Regions from separate parts of the Exiguobacterium sp. s91 genome, predicted to be linked through region 1. Evidence: riboswitches for the same ligand, from Rfam matches in the RefSeq annotation. Region 1 holds a riboswitch; the other holds the start of a gene.
The links. A riboswitch is a leader RNA that binds a small molecule or an ion and turns the genes downstream of it on or off. The one in region 1 is predicted to bind FMN.

Region 1 (5,861 bases):
CCGATGCCGCGTCCTTCCTGACGTAAATAGAGGACGGCTCCACCTTCTCGTTCGATCCGCTCGAGTGCCGCATCGAGTTGCGGTCCACAATCGCAACGCTTCGAACCGAAGACGTCCCCTGTCAGGCATTCCGAGTGTAGACGGACGAGCATCCCGTCGTGCGCTTCACCGGATAAGACAGCGACATGTTCTTTCTTATCTTGTGTCGTATAGCCAATCATCCGAAAGGCTCCGAACGTCGTCGGAAGCAACACTTCCGCCTCCCGCTTCAACGGTCGCTCGAGATACGCGACGAGTGCTTCGATCGTAATCAGTTTTAAATCATGTTCTTCCTTATAGAGAAGTAGATCATCGACCCGTGCCATCGTGCCGTCTTCCTTAATGATTTCACAGATGACGGCGATCTCATCGCTACCGGCAAGACGGGCAAGATCGACACCCGCTTCCGTATGTCCACGTCGCTCCCGGACACCACCCTCTTTGGCGATCAACGGAAAGATGTGACCCGGTCGTTTGAAACGTTCCGGTCCATCCGTCAGCATCCGCTGAATCGTTAGCGACCGTTCCTCAGCACTGATGCCGGTCTTTGCCTCTTCATGATCGATGCTGAGCGTGAATGCCGTTCCATGCGGATCTGTATTATTCGCTGTCATCGGAGCAAGTTCGAGTCGCTTTGCGATCCGCGGGCTGACTGGTACACAGACGAGTCCTTTTCCGTATGTGATCATGAAATTGATGTTTTCCGGTGTCGCGTGTTCCGCGAGCATGACGAGATCGCCCTCATTCTCACGATCCTCGTCATCGCAGACGATGATTGGTCGTCCGTTCTTCAAATCTTCTATCGCGTCTTCAATCAAGTCGAATCCGTTCATTACATGTCGCCTCCTAAGAATGCTGCCCAGTCCGTCTGCTTCTCATGCTGCGTGAAATGATAGAGATGTTTCGCCATCATGTCACACTCGATATTGACGACTGCGCCGCTTGCCAATCGATCAAACGTCGTCACTTGACGTGAGTGCGGAATCAATGAAATCGAGATCGTTTCCGGCGTGACGCGTTGCAACGTCAGGCTCGTGCCGTTGATCGCGATCGAGCCTTTCGGAATACAATACTTTTGCCACGATCCGACATCAAACGTATAAACCATCGCTTCTCCATCCGGTCGCCGACTGATCAGCCGCGCTGTTCCGTCGATATGTCCACTGACGAAATGACCGCCGAAACGACCGTCTGCCGGCATCGCCCGTTCGAGTTGCAATGGGCTTCCGACGCGGTACGTGCCGAGTGCCGTCGAACGGATCGTGTCATGGACGGCATCTGCTGTGAAACCGGTCGGACTCATCGACGTGACCGTCAAACAAATCCCGTCGACGGCGATGCTATCCCCGATCTTCGTTCCTTCGAGTACCTGGTGCGCCTCAATTTCAAGCGCTAACCCGTTCGGTCGCGGGATCTTTCGTTTTAAGGTTCCGACTTCTTCAATCAATCCGGTGAACATGTCGTCTCCTCCTTTCGGATGTACGTCAGATGGAGATCCGGTCCAACCGTCTCAACCTGGTCGATTTGAAAACGATCTTCGATATCGTGTTGACTATTCCACGCATCGCCTTCAAAAATCGATGGGGCTTGGTAGACTTCGATTCGGTCAACGAGATCTGCCTCAAGGAAAGCGGCTTGAATCGTCGGTCCACCTTCGATCAAAACACTGCGGATGTCTTGTTCGTATAAGCGTTTCAAAATCGCTTCCGGCGTCTCATACTCACCAACGAGAACCGTCACCTGATCGTGACTAATCCGAGGAACACTCGTCAGCCAGTAGGTTGGATTTTTACCATCACGGAAAACTTGGGCCGTCTCCGGGACCCGACCACGACGATCGACGATTACCCGAATCGGCTCGATGCCTGACGACGCGCGTAACGTTAGTGCCGGATCATCGACGAGGACCGTCTCACTGCCGACGAGGATCGCATCATGGCGACCTCGCAGAGCACGACCGTTCGCGCGTGCTTCTTCTGACGTGATCCAGCGCTGTTCACCTGTCGCCGCGATCCCGTTCATCGTCTGAGCGATTTTGACGGTCACGGTCGGACGTTTTCGTTCGATCGTCTTCCAGAATGCCGTGTAGAGGGCTTCTGCCTCATGTCGTAACAAGCCAACCTCGACTTCGATTCCCGCGTCCTGTAGTCGTTTGATTCCGGAACCAGCGACGATCGCATGTTTGTCTTCCGTTGCGACGAAGACTCGTTTGATTCCTGCTTGTAGAATCGCTTCCGTGCATGGTGGCGTCTTGCCGTGATGGTTGCATGGCTCGAGCGTCACGTAAAGATCGGCACCACGGGCGGCTTCCCCTGCCATCCGTAAGGCTTCGACTTCTGCGTGCGGACCACCGGCAAACCGGTGCGCACCAAAGCCGATGATGCGTCCTTGTTTGACGATGACACAGCCGACACTTGGATTCGGACTTGTTTGTCCGTGTAACATTTGTGCTAATTGCATGGCATAACTCATCATCTGTGACATCGCGTTCACTCCTTTCAAATGAAAAAAGACGCCCCTTGAAAAAGGGGCGTCTGTATAGAAGGGTTCACGAAATACACGGTTCGCTCCCTGCATTTTTTTCATGCAGAAAGAGACCATCTCCTGAAAACATTTTTTCAGAAAACGGCTTGAATCGTGTCGTTTCGTTCTTCTCCCATCCGGACTTTACCGTCGGCCCTGGAATCTCACCAAGTCAGCCATGATGCGTACATCACAGGTCGCGGGCTCGTCGATCAATCGATCGCATCACCGCCGGTTGGGATTTTCACCCTACCCCGAAGAACTGGATTATTGAGTTATACAATTTTAGCCTAGCATATCTTTTTCAAGAAAACAAAGCGCAAATGCTTCTGTCTTGTCTCTTTTTTGATTTCGCTCCAATTCTGTCACCCATCACCAATTCGTGATCGACCGCATCTCAAAAACGACCGGAGCACCTGATAGCAGTGCATCCAGTCGTTGTTTTCCGCTCATAAATATCCGTTCTTCCGATCGTGGAATTCTTGAGCGATCGCCCCGCGCGTCCGTTCATCAGCGAGGACGCGAAGCGCTGTCCGAGCGAGGATTTTCGCACCCGTGATCAAGGCTTCATCTCCAGCTTCTGAACGAGCCGCTTCTTTGAATGCTTCCGTATGCGCGACGAGATCGTCCGGACCTATCTTGATATACGGATGGATCGTCGGAATGACTTGACTGATGTTACCGGCATCCGTCGAGCCAAGACCCGGTCGTTCGTCTAAGTGGACCTTTTCACCAAGCGATTCTGCTTCTTCTTGGAACAGACGGTCGAACGTCCGGTTGAAGACGAGGTTATCGACTTCATTTTGGAAGGCGATGACGTCAAGTGTCGCCCCAGTCGCGAGTGCCGCGCCTTGGGCGACGGCTTTGATTTTTTCCGTGACGGCATTCAATCGTTCCCGTGTCGTCGCCCGGATGAAGAAACGTGCTTTTGCGTATTCCGGGATGATGTTCGGCGCATCACCTCCATGCGTGATGATTCCGTGAATCCGGACATCGTCCGGTAATTGCTGACGTAACGCATTGATTCCATTGAAGAGTTGAATGACAGCGTCAAGGGCGTTGATGCCTTCCTCCGGTGACGCCGCTGCGTGTGCCGGACGACCCGTAAAGGCAAAGTCGAGCGGATCGACCGCAAGGGAAGAACCCGTGATCCGTGTTTGTCCCGACGGATGGACCATCAAGGCTGCATCGATCCCTTCCAGCAACTGATGTTTGACGAAACTGCCTTTCGCACTACCGTTCGGTCCACCTTCCTCGGCTGGTGTTCCAAGGACAACGACACTCCCGCCGACTTCATCGAGCACTTTACTGAGCGCGATTGCCGCTGCGACGCTCGTCGTGCCGATGATATTATGACCGCACGCGTGACCAATACCCGGCAACGCATCGTATTCAGCAAGAAAGGCAATCGTTGCGCCTGGTCGGTCGCTCGATTTCTTCGCGAAGAACGCGGTATCGTGCCCCGCGACGCCGAGTTCTACTGTAAAACCTTCCGCTGTTAGACGCTCCGCATGGAGCCGCGAAGCAAAGAATTCCTCGTTCCCGATTTCCGGCGTTGCATGAATCCGATGACTTGTCTCAAGATACGATTCCCGTTTTTGTTCGATGTCCTGTTCAATCGTCTCTACCCATGTCGTGCGTACTGGTGTCGTCATACTGTCCACTCTCCTTTTGAAATTATTCGCCGATATCGCTCAATGGAACGAACGTCGGGATCGTACTGCCTTTATATTCTTTTTTGATGAAGGCCGCGACATCTTTTTGTTGATACAGCGATGCGATTTTTTTCAGTTCTTTTTTGTTCTTGTCTTCCGTCCGTGTCGCGATGATGTTGATGTATGGTTTTGCTGTCTCGTTCTCATGGACGATCGAGTCCTTGATCGGGTTGAAGCCAGCGTCAACGGCAATGCCATTGTTGATGATTGATGCCGCGACGTCCGGTAAGACGCGTGGCGTTTGCCCGGCGACGATCGGAACGATTTTCAGCTTTTTCGGATTCTCGACGATCTTATCGACCGAACCGTTGCCATCGAAGTCGTCCGGTAGCTTGATCAGACCTGCTTCTTGCAGTAACAAGAGGGCACGTCCCATGTTCGTCGCTTCGTTCGGAACAGCGATTTTTCCGCCATTTGGAATGTCTTTGACATCCTTGTATTTATCTGAGTAGATCCCCATCGGTGCGATGACAGTCGTCGCAATCGGCGATAGCTTCAAGTTATGTTCTTTCTTGAAAGCGTTGAAGTAGGAAATCGTCTGGAAAGCATTGGCGTCGATCTCACCCTCAGCCAGTGCCATGTTCGGCTGGACATAATCGGAGAACTTGACGAGCTCGATTTTGATGCCTTCCTTCTCTGCTTTTTTCGCGACATAATCCCAAACTTGTGTGTCGGAACCGCTGACACCGAGCTTGATCGTCTTTTCGTCTTCTCCTGATGCTGCGCATCCGGCAAATAAAATCGTCGTGAGTGTTGCTCCAATCGCTACTGCTTTTTTCATGGCTGAATCGCTCCCTTGATTAATGTCTTCTAATTTTTCGTGCGACGATGTTGCCTGTCGTCTGTAAGCCTTGGACTAAGATGACGAGAATCCCGACCGTGATGATCATGACTTTCGTGTCGAATCGTTGATAGCCATAAGTGATCGCTAAGTCGCCGAGACCACCGCCTCCAATCGCACCTGCCATCGCTGACGCCCCGATCAAGCCAACCGTCGCGATCGTTAAGTTCAGGATGAGTGAACCGAGTGCTTCCGGTAGGAGGAAGCGGAAAATCGTTTGAAACGGTGTCGCGCCCATCGCTTCTGCTGCTTCAAGAACGCCTTTATCGACTTCGAGTAAAGAACTCTCGATCAGACGCGCCATGTACGGTGCAGCGTAAAAGACGAGCGGGACGATGGCGGCTTCTGTTCCGATCGATGTCTGAACGATCAAGCGCGTCAACGGGATGATCGCGACGAGTAAGATGATGAACGGAATCGAGCGGAAAATATTGACGATACTGTTGAAGAACGTGAACAGCGGGACATTTTCAAGCAATGCTCCTTTTCGCGTGACGACAAGCAGGATCCCGAGTGGTAAGCCGATCAAGGTCGAGAATAAGAGCGAAACGGATACCATCGTCATCGTCTGCAAAAATGCTGTCCAGATATCACTGTAATTAACTAGCATGAGCAAGTACCTCCTCGACCGTCACCTGTGCCTGATCGATGTAGTGTAACGCTCGTTTCACTTCAGCCTGCTCACCAATCAACTCGACGAGTAAGGTGCCGAACGGCGTATCCTGCAACTCCGTGATGCTACC
Region 2 (5,861 bases), 400 kb from region 1:
TCTCAACGATACCTTTGACAAGTTTGACGCGTGACGGGTTGATGACATCATTGATGTAGATGCGCGCTTGCTCCGCAGACATCGTACCTGCAGCTGGTTCATGCAACCAAGTTGTTTGGTAATGATAGTCGTGTTTGTTAATCAACGTGATGTTCGCTTGATCGACGCCGAGTTTCTTTTGAAGGTTGACTGCTGTGATCAATCCACCGTAGCCCGCTCCAAGAATAACAATGTTAGGTGTGTTCATGTTCTGATACTCCTTACGAATCGTAGTTTTGTTGTGATTTTCTTCACATTCAATTACAGACGAATGCTCAAAAATTTTGTTCAAATAATGTTCACATGTCTATAAGCTTATTGAAACACTTTTTAGAAGTGATTGCAAAAGAAAAATGTAAATTCCCTAAAAAAATGTGAGATGTCCCGCACTTGCACCTTAACCCCCTACTTCCTATATAATAGACCTATCCAACGCTAGGAGGGAATCAGATGCACCAACCATATGATGTCACGATCATCGGCGGCGGTCCGGTCGGACTGTTCACCGCGTTTTATTCAGGGATGCGCCAGATGAAGACGAAGGTCATCGAGAGTCTACCTCAATTAGGTGGTCAACTCGCTACGCTTTATCCTGAAAAATATATATACGATATTGCCGGTTTTCCGAAAGTAAAAGCACAGGAACTGGTTGATCGGTTGCTTGAACAAGCAAATGAATTCGATCCGACCTATGTACTCGGTGAGACCGTCATCGCTTATGAACGGATGGATGATGGGATCATCCGCCTCGTCACGAACAAAGGCGAGCATTATACGAAGACCGTCATCTTGACGGCAGGAAACGGCTCGTTCGCGGCACGTCCACTCGGCGTCGCTGACGCAGAACGCTTCGAAGAAACGAACTTGCACTATTTCGTCAACGATATGGAACGTTTCAAGGATCGCCAAGTCGTCTTACTTGGTGGTGGTGACTCAGCAGTTGACTGGTCATTGATGCTTGAGCCGATTGCGAAATCCGTCACGCTCGTCCACCGTCGTGATAAGTTCCGTGCCCATGAACATTCAGTCGAACTGTTGCATGATTCGTCCGTCAACGTCATGACGCCGTATACACTTGAATCGGTCACAGGTGAGACGCACATCGAGACGCTGACGTTCAAACATGCTGAAAGTGGTGAAGTCGTCGTCGTCGCTGCCGACGATGTCGTCTGTAACTTCGGTTTCGTCTCGTCACTCGGACCGCTCAAAGAATGGGAAGTCGAATTCGAACGCAATTCGATTCGTGTCAATTCGAAGATGGAGACTGCGATTCCAGGCGTCTTCGCTTGTGGTGATATCGCGACTTATGAAGGACGCGTCAAACTGATCGCAACGGGCTTCGGTGAAGCACCAATCGCCGTTAACCAAGCGAAACTTCTCGTTGATCCATCTGCTCGTCATCCGCAACACTCGACGAGTCTGTTCGAAAAAGTAACGAATCATTCTTGATTAGTCACTTTACAGTCCATCTTTACGGACCGATCCAATATTCTCGCTTTCCTCAGGCGGGAGATAAGCCGCGGTATCCCGCACTCCGTGCGGCTTTCCGGGTCTTATCTATCCCTGACGGAAGCACATAACATGCTTCCTTTTCCTGTAGGAGTCGAGAATATATGGTTTCGCCCGTATCATGAATAATAAAGAACCTTCCAGATCAGCTTCTGGAAGGTTCTTTATTTGTTCGTAGCTCTCGCAATGTATTCATCAGTCTATCTCGTTCTTAGTTGGATAGGCATCCGATAAACCCGTTGCACGAATTCCACTCCACCACGCTCAATCATCGATTCTTTGAAGACCTGACCACCGAATCGTTCGTAAAACTGGCACGCAGGATTATCCCGCAAGACAGAAACCTGCATCGTCTCATATTCCGCTAAGTCCTCAGCGATGCGTTGAAACAACGCTTTCCCGAGTCCCTGCCCTTGAGACGCTTGCAAGACATAAATAGCATAAAGCTCCCCTTCACGCGCATCACTTCGATTCGGTCCGCCTTGCGCGAAGCCAACGACTTCTTCTCCTGAAACGGCAACATACACGCGCTGATCGACTAACGTCTGCTCCCATTGTTTCGTCCGTTTTTCGTACGATAACTGCGCTAAATAAGTGTCCGGGATGATACCTTGATACGTCTCCCGCCAAGCGTCGATATGAACGCGAGCGATGGCTGACGCATCTTCAAGATGTGCTTCACGGATTCTCATAACAAGATGATAAAGCGACGTGTCTCGCGTCCATTACGAACAGTCGGCTCGATTTCTTGTCCGCCGTTCGCCAAGATGACACGACATGATGCTAGATTATCAACGCCACACGTCAACAGTACTTGATCCAGTCCACGCTGGCGTGCTTCTTCAAGCGCAAGTCGAAGACCACTCGTCGCATATCCTTTCTGACGCTCGGATGGTCGGATTCCGTATCCGATATGTCCGCCGTACAACTTCAAGTTCTCCGTCAAGTCATGCCGGAAGTTCAACGCTCCGACGATTCGTTGCCCGTCGACCATCCAGTACGTCGTATGGGTGACGAGACCCGGTCTGACCGTCGTCTCCATTTCCTTAAGTTCCGCGAAATAAGCGCCAAGTGGTTCATATGTGTCTCCGACTGCTTCCGGCACGATCGTTTCGCCCGATTCTCGCCAGTCTTCTAAAAAAGCGCGGTACTCCATTTCCCATTCAAGAGTCGGTTTCATCAACTGCATCATTGGTGATTGCGCACCTCCTCTTCAATCAAACGATCGAGCCAGTCATCGATATGTTGAAACAGATAGCCTGCTTGTTTTGCAGCTGTCGTATCCATATAGAAATCACGTTCCGTTGCAAGCGGCGATTCATCTTCTCCTTTTGCAACGAGTTGACTCGTCGTTCCCGCAACGTGGTCGATCTTATCCATCAGATCTTGAATCGATAAGACACCGTCACTCGCAGCGTTGATTGGTCCCGTCATTTCCGAACGACCACACCACTCAAGAAAGGCAGCGGCTTCGTAACTTGAGATGTAGCCCATCTTGGCATAGCTGTTTTCAGCGACGATTGGACGACCGTCAAGCGCCCGTTTGATATGAAAGACGAGTCGCTCCGTATAATCATCTGGTCCGAGGACGACCGGGAAACGGACGGCAACGACTGGGAACGTCGCCCGTTGGAAGAAATAACTCTCCGCTTGGCGTTTCCCTTCGCCATATCCATGTTCCTTCTCGAGGTCATATTTCCCGGGAAACGGATTATAGGCACGCTCCGTGATGTTCGCACCACCGCCTTCATAGACAGACATCGTCGACGTCAACACATAGCGTCCGACTTTCCCTTCAAACGCATCGATCGCAAGCTTGGCTTGATACGGCGTGAAGCAAATGTTGTCATAAATGACATCCCAGTGCTGTTGGCTTAAGTCCTTCATCGTACTACTTGACGTCCGGTCCCCTTTGAAAAATGTCAAGCCCTTCGCGACTGGTGGTGTATGCTCGCCGCGTGTGACGATCGTCACATCATCCCCCGAATCGGCTAAACGAATCGCTAACCGTCGTCCGAAATAACGCGTTCCCCCGAAGATCAATACTTTTCTCATCCTGAAGCCCTCCCTGTTCGTAGTAGCATTCACTCTCTTAAATATTTCGAGTCAATGGAACAGGTCTCCTGTATATGAGCAATAAAAAAAATCGTGGACGATGTCCACGATTGGATTCATTAACAGCCACCCGGTGTCCCAGCGTTCGTTGCTGTTCGAAACGATGTCCCGCAACCGCATGTTGCGATGGCATTCGGATTCGTGATTGTGAATCCACCGCCGAGCATCGACTGTTTATAATCGATTTCCAGTCCTTTGACGACCGGGTAATCTTTTTCGTCCACGATGACGGTCACGCCGTGCTGTTCGAAAACGAGATCCGTTTCTTTCTGTTGGTCGAATCCCATTCCGTACGACAGACCACTACATCCACCACCTTGGACGAGCATCCGAAGATTCCGTTCATCTGCTGGTGCCTGCGCCATCATGTCCTGGACTTGTAGCGCTGCTGCCTCCGTTAAATGGATCATGTCATCACCTTCCTTTTCTTTAGTATACGCAACTTCTGAGCGAATCGAAACCTAGTTGCTTGAAACTATCTTGAATTCGTTGTATAAATGGTATGTACAACAAAATAATCGTTCCATCTTCAGGGCAGGGTGAAATTCCCGACCGGCGGTAAACAACTCTTCTTAAGTTGAAGCCCGCGAGCGAATAGGGCGCTATTTGCTGATTCTGTGTAATTCAGGAGCCGACAGTACAGTCTGGATGGGAGAAGATGGCGGCATGAGTTTGAATTTGATCGATTTTTGCAATAATCGATTAGGTTTATTTAATGCGGACTTCTCCCCTGTTGATCTCATCAATAGGGGTTTCTTTATGGACGCAGTCATGCCAATACTTCATCGAGAGGAACGAGCAAAAGGAGACAATACTCGTATGAAACGCACACAAAAAATGGTCACTCTGTCAATGTTAGGTTCAATCTCATTTGTTCTTATGCTTATCAATTTTCCACTACCGTTCTTACCGAACTATCTGAAGATTGACTTCAGTGATGTTCCTGCTCTCGTCGCAGCGATCATGTTCTCACCGGTCGCAGGTGTCATCGTCGAAGCACTGAAGAACGTGCTATACTACATCTTCCGCGGAAGTGGTGTTCCGGTCGGAGAATTCGCGAACTTCGCTGCTGGCGTCGCATTCGTGCTTCCTGTTAGCTGGTTCTACCATAAAAAGAAATCAACACAAGGTCTCGCAACTGGTCTCGTCGCTGGTACGATCACGATGGCACTCGGTCTTGCGATTCTCAACTATATCTTGATCCTTCCAGCGTATGCATGGTTCCTCGGTATGGACTACATGGCGGATCCAGCTGTCAAATGGACAGCGATCACAGCTGGTATCTTACCGTTTAACGTCATCAAGGCGTTGTTCATCTCGGCACTCTTCATTCCGTTGTTCTTGAAACTACGACCATGGATGATGCGCCGTCAACAATCTGCCTGATCCGAAAAGCTGCGCCCGCTGACGGACACGAATCCCCTCGTTCAGACGAACGAGGGGATTTTTTGGCTGTCCGTGCTCACAGCTCATTCTCTTCGATTTTTAGGTAAATTTTTTCAAGCAACTCTTCCGGCGTCTCGCCTACGACCGTCTCACCATCAACGAGACAAAAATGATCAAGCGAACAAATACCGCAATAGCCGAGGCAACCGTATTCGACGACGTCGACGTTCGGGTCACGTTCGAGTTGCTCCATGACGACCTGTGTACCAGCCGCTAAGTTACTGATACAAAATTCAATAATCGGATTCACTTTTTTTCCTCCTTCAAGCAGGAAACGACCTGCCTCATGTCGTATTATACAAGGTCAGACTGATTTAGGGGAACTAAGGGGGATTTTACGTTATGAAGCAATTGGTCGTACTCGGCGGAGGATATGGTGGAATGCGGATTTGTGAGCGATTCAAGGACGAGGAAGTTGCCGTCACGCTCGTCGACCGTCTACCGTACCACGCACTCAAAACGGAATATTACGCACTCGCAGCAGGTACATTATCAGATCGGGATGTCCGGATTGAATTTCCGGAGGGGAAACATCTTACTTATAAATATGGACATGTCATTAAAATCTCACCAGAGACGAATACGGTCCACCTGCAAGACGGATCAGAATTATTCTATGATGACTTGATCATCGCCCTCGGTTGCGAGGATAAATACCACAACATTCCGGGTGCTCAAGAGTTTACATACAGCATCCAGACACTTGAAGAATCGCGCAAGACACAGCAAGCGATCTGTGGTCTGTCACCGGG

Region 2: linked by a shared signal. The riboswitch ahead of KNQ06_RS02395 (ECF transporter S component) and the one ahead of ribD (bifunctional diaminohydroxyphosphoribosylaminopyrimidine deaminase/5-amino-6-(5-phosphoribosylamino)uracil reductase RibD) in region 1 are both predicted to bind FMN.

The regions. Positions count from the first base shown of each region.
Region 1 covers NZ_JACSMZ010000001.1:72,131-77,991, reverse strand. The annotation lists gene ribA (GTP cyclohydrolase II) at 1-872, opposite strand, end outside; gene ribE (riboflavin synthase) at 872-1,498, opposite strand; gene ribD (bifunctional diaminohydroxyphosphoribosylaminopyrimidine deaminase/5-amino-6-(5-phosphoribosylamino)uracil reductase RibD) at 1,483-2,523, opposite strand; FMN riboswitch at 2,684-2,828, opposite strand; gene KNQ06_RS00425 (M20 family metallopeptidase) at 3,012-4,217, opposite strand; gene KNQ06_RS00420 (MetQ/NlpA family ABC transporter substrate-binding protein) at 4,240-5,058, opposite strand; gene KNQ06_RS00415 (methionine ABC transporter permease) at 5,078-5,728, opposite strand; gene KNQ06_RS00410 (methionine ABC transporter ATP-binding protein) at 5,718-5,861, opposite strand, start outside.
Region 2 covers NZ_JACSMZ010000001.1:476,069-481,929, reverse strand. The annotation lists gene KNQ06_RS02425 (NAD(P)/FAD-dependent oxidoreductase) at 1-247, opposite strand, end outside; gene KNQ06_RS02420 (NAD(P)/FAD-dependent oxidoreductase) at 490-1,488, shown strand; gene KNQ06_RS02415 (GNAT family N-acetyltransferase) at 1,749-2,240, opposite strand; gene KNQ06_RS02410 (GNAT family N-acetyltransferase) at 2,237-2,740, opposite strand; gene KNQ06_RS02405 (NAD-dependent epimerase/dehydratase family protein) at 2,737-3,603, opposite strand; gene KNQ06_RS02400 (HesB/IscA family protein) at 3,723-4,073, opposite strand; FMN riboswitch at 4,185-4,327, shown strand; gene KNQ06_RS02395 (ECF transporter S component) at 4,483-5,049, shown strand; gene KNQ06_RS02390 (YuzB family protein) at 5,126-5,359, opposite strand; gene KNQ06_RS02385 (NAD(P)/FAD-dependent oxidoreductase) at 5,452-5,861, shown strand, end outside.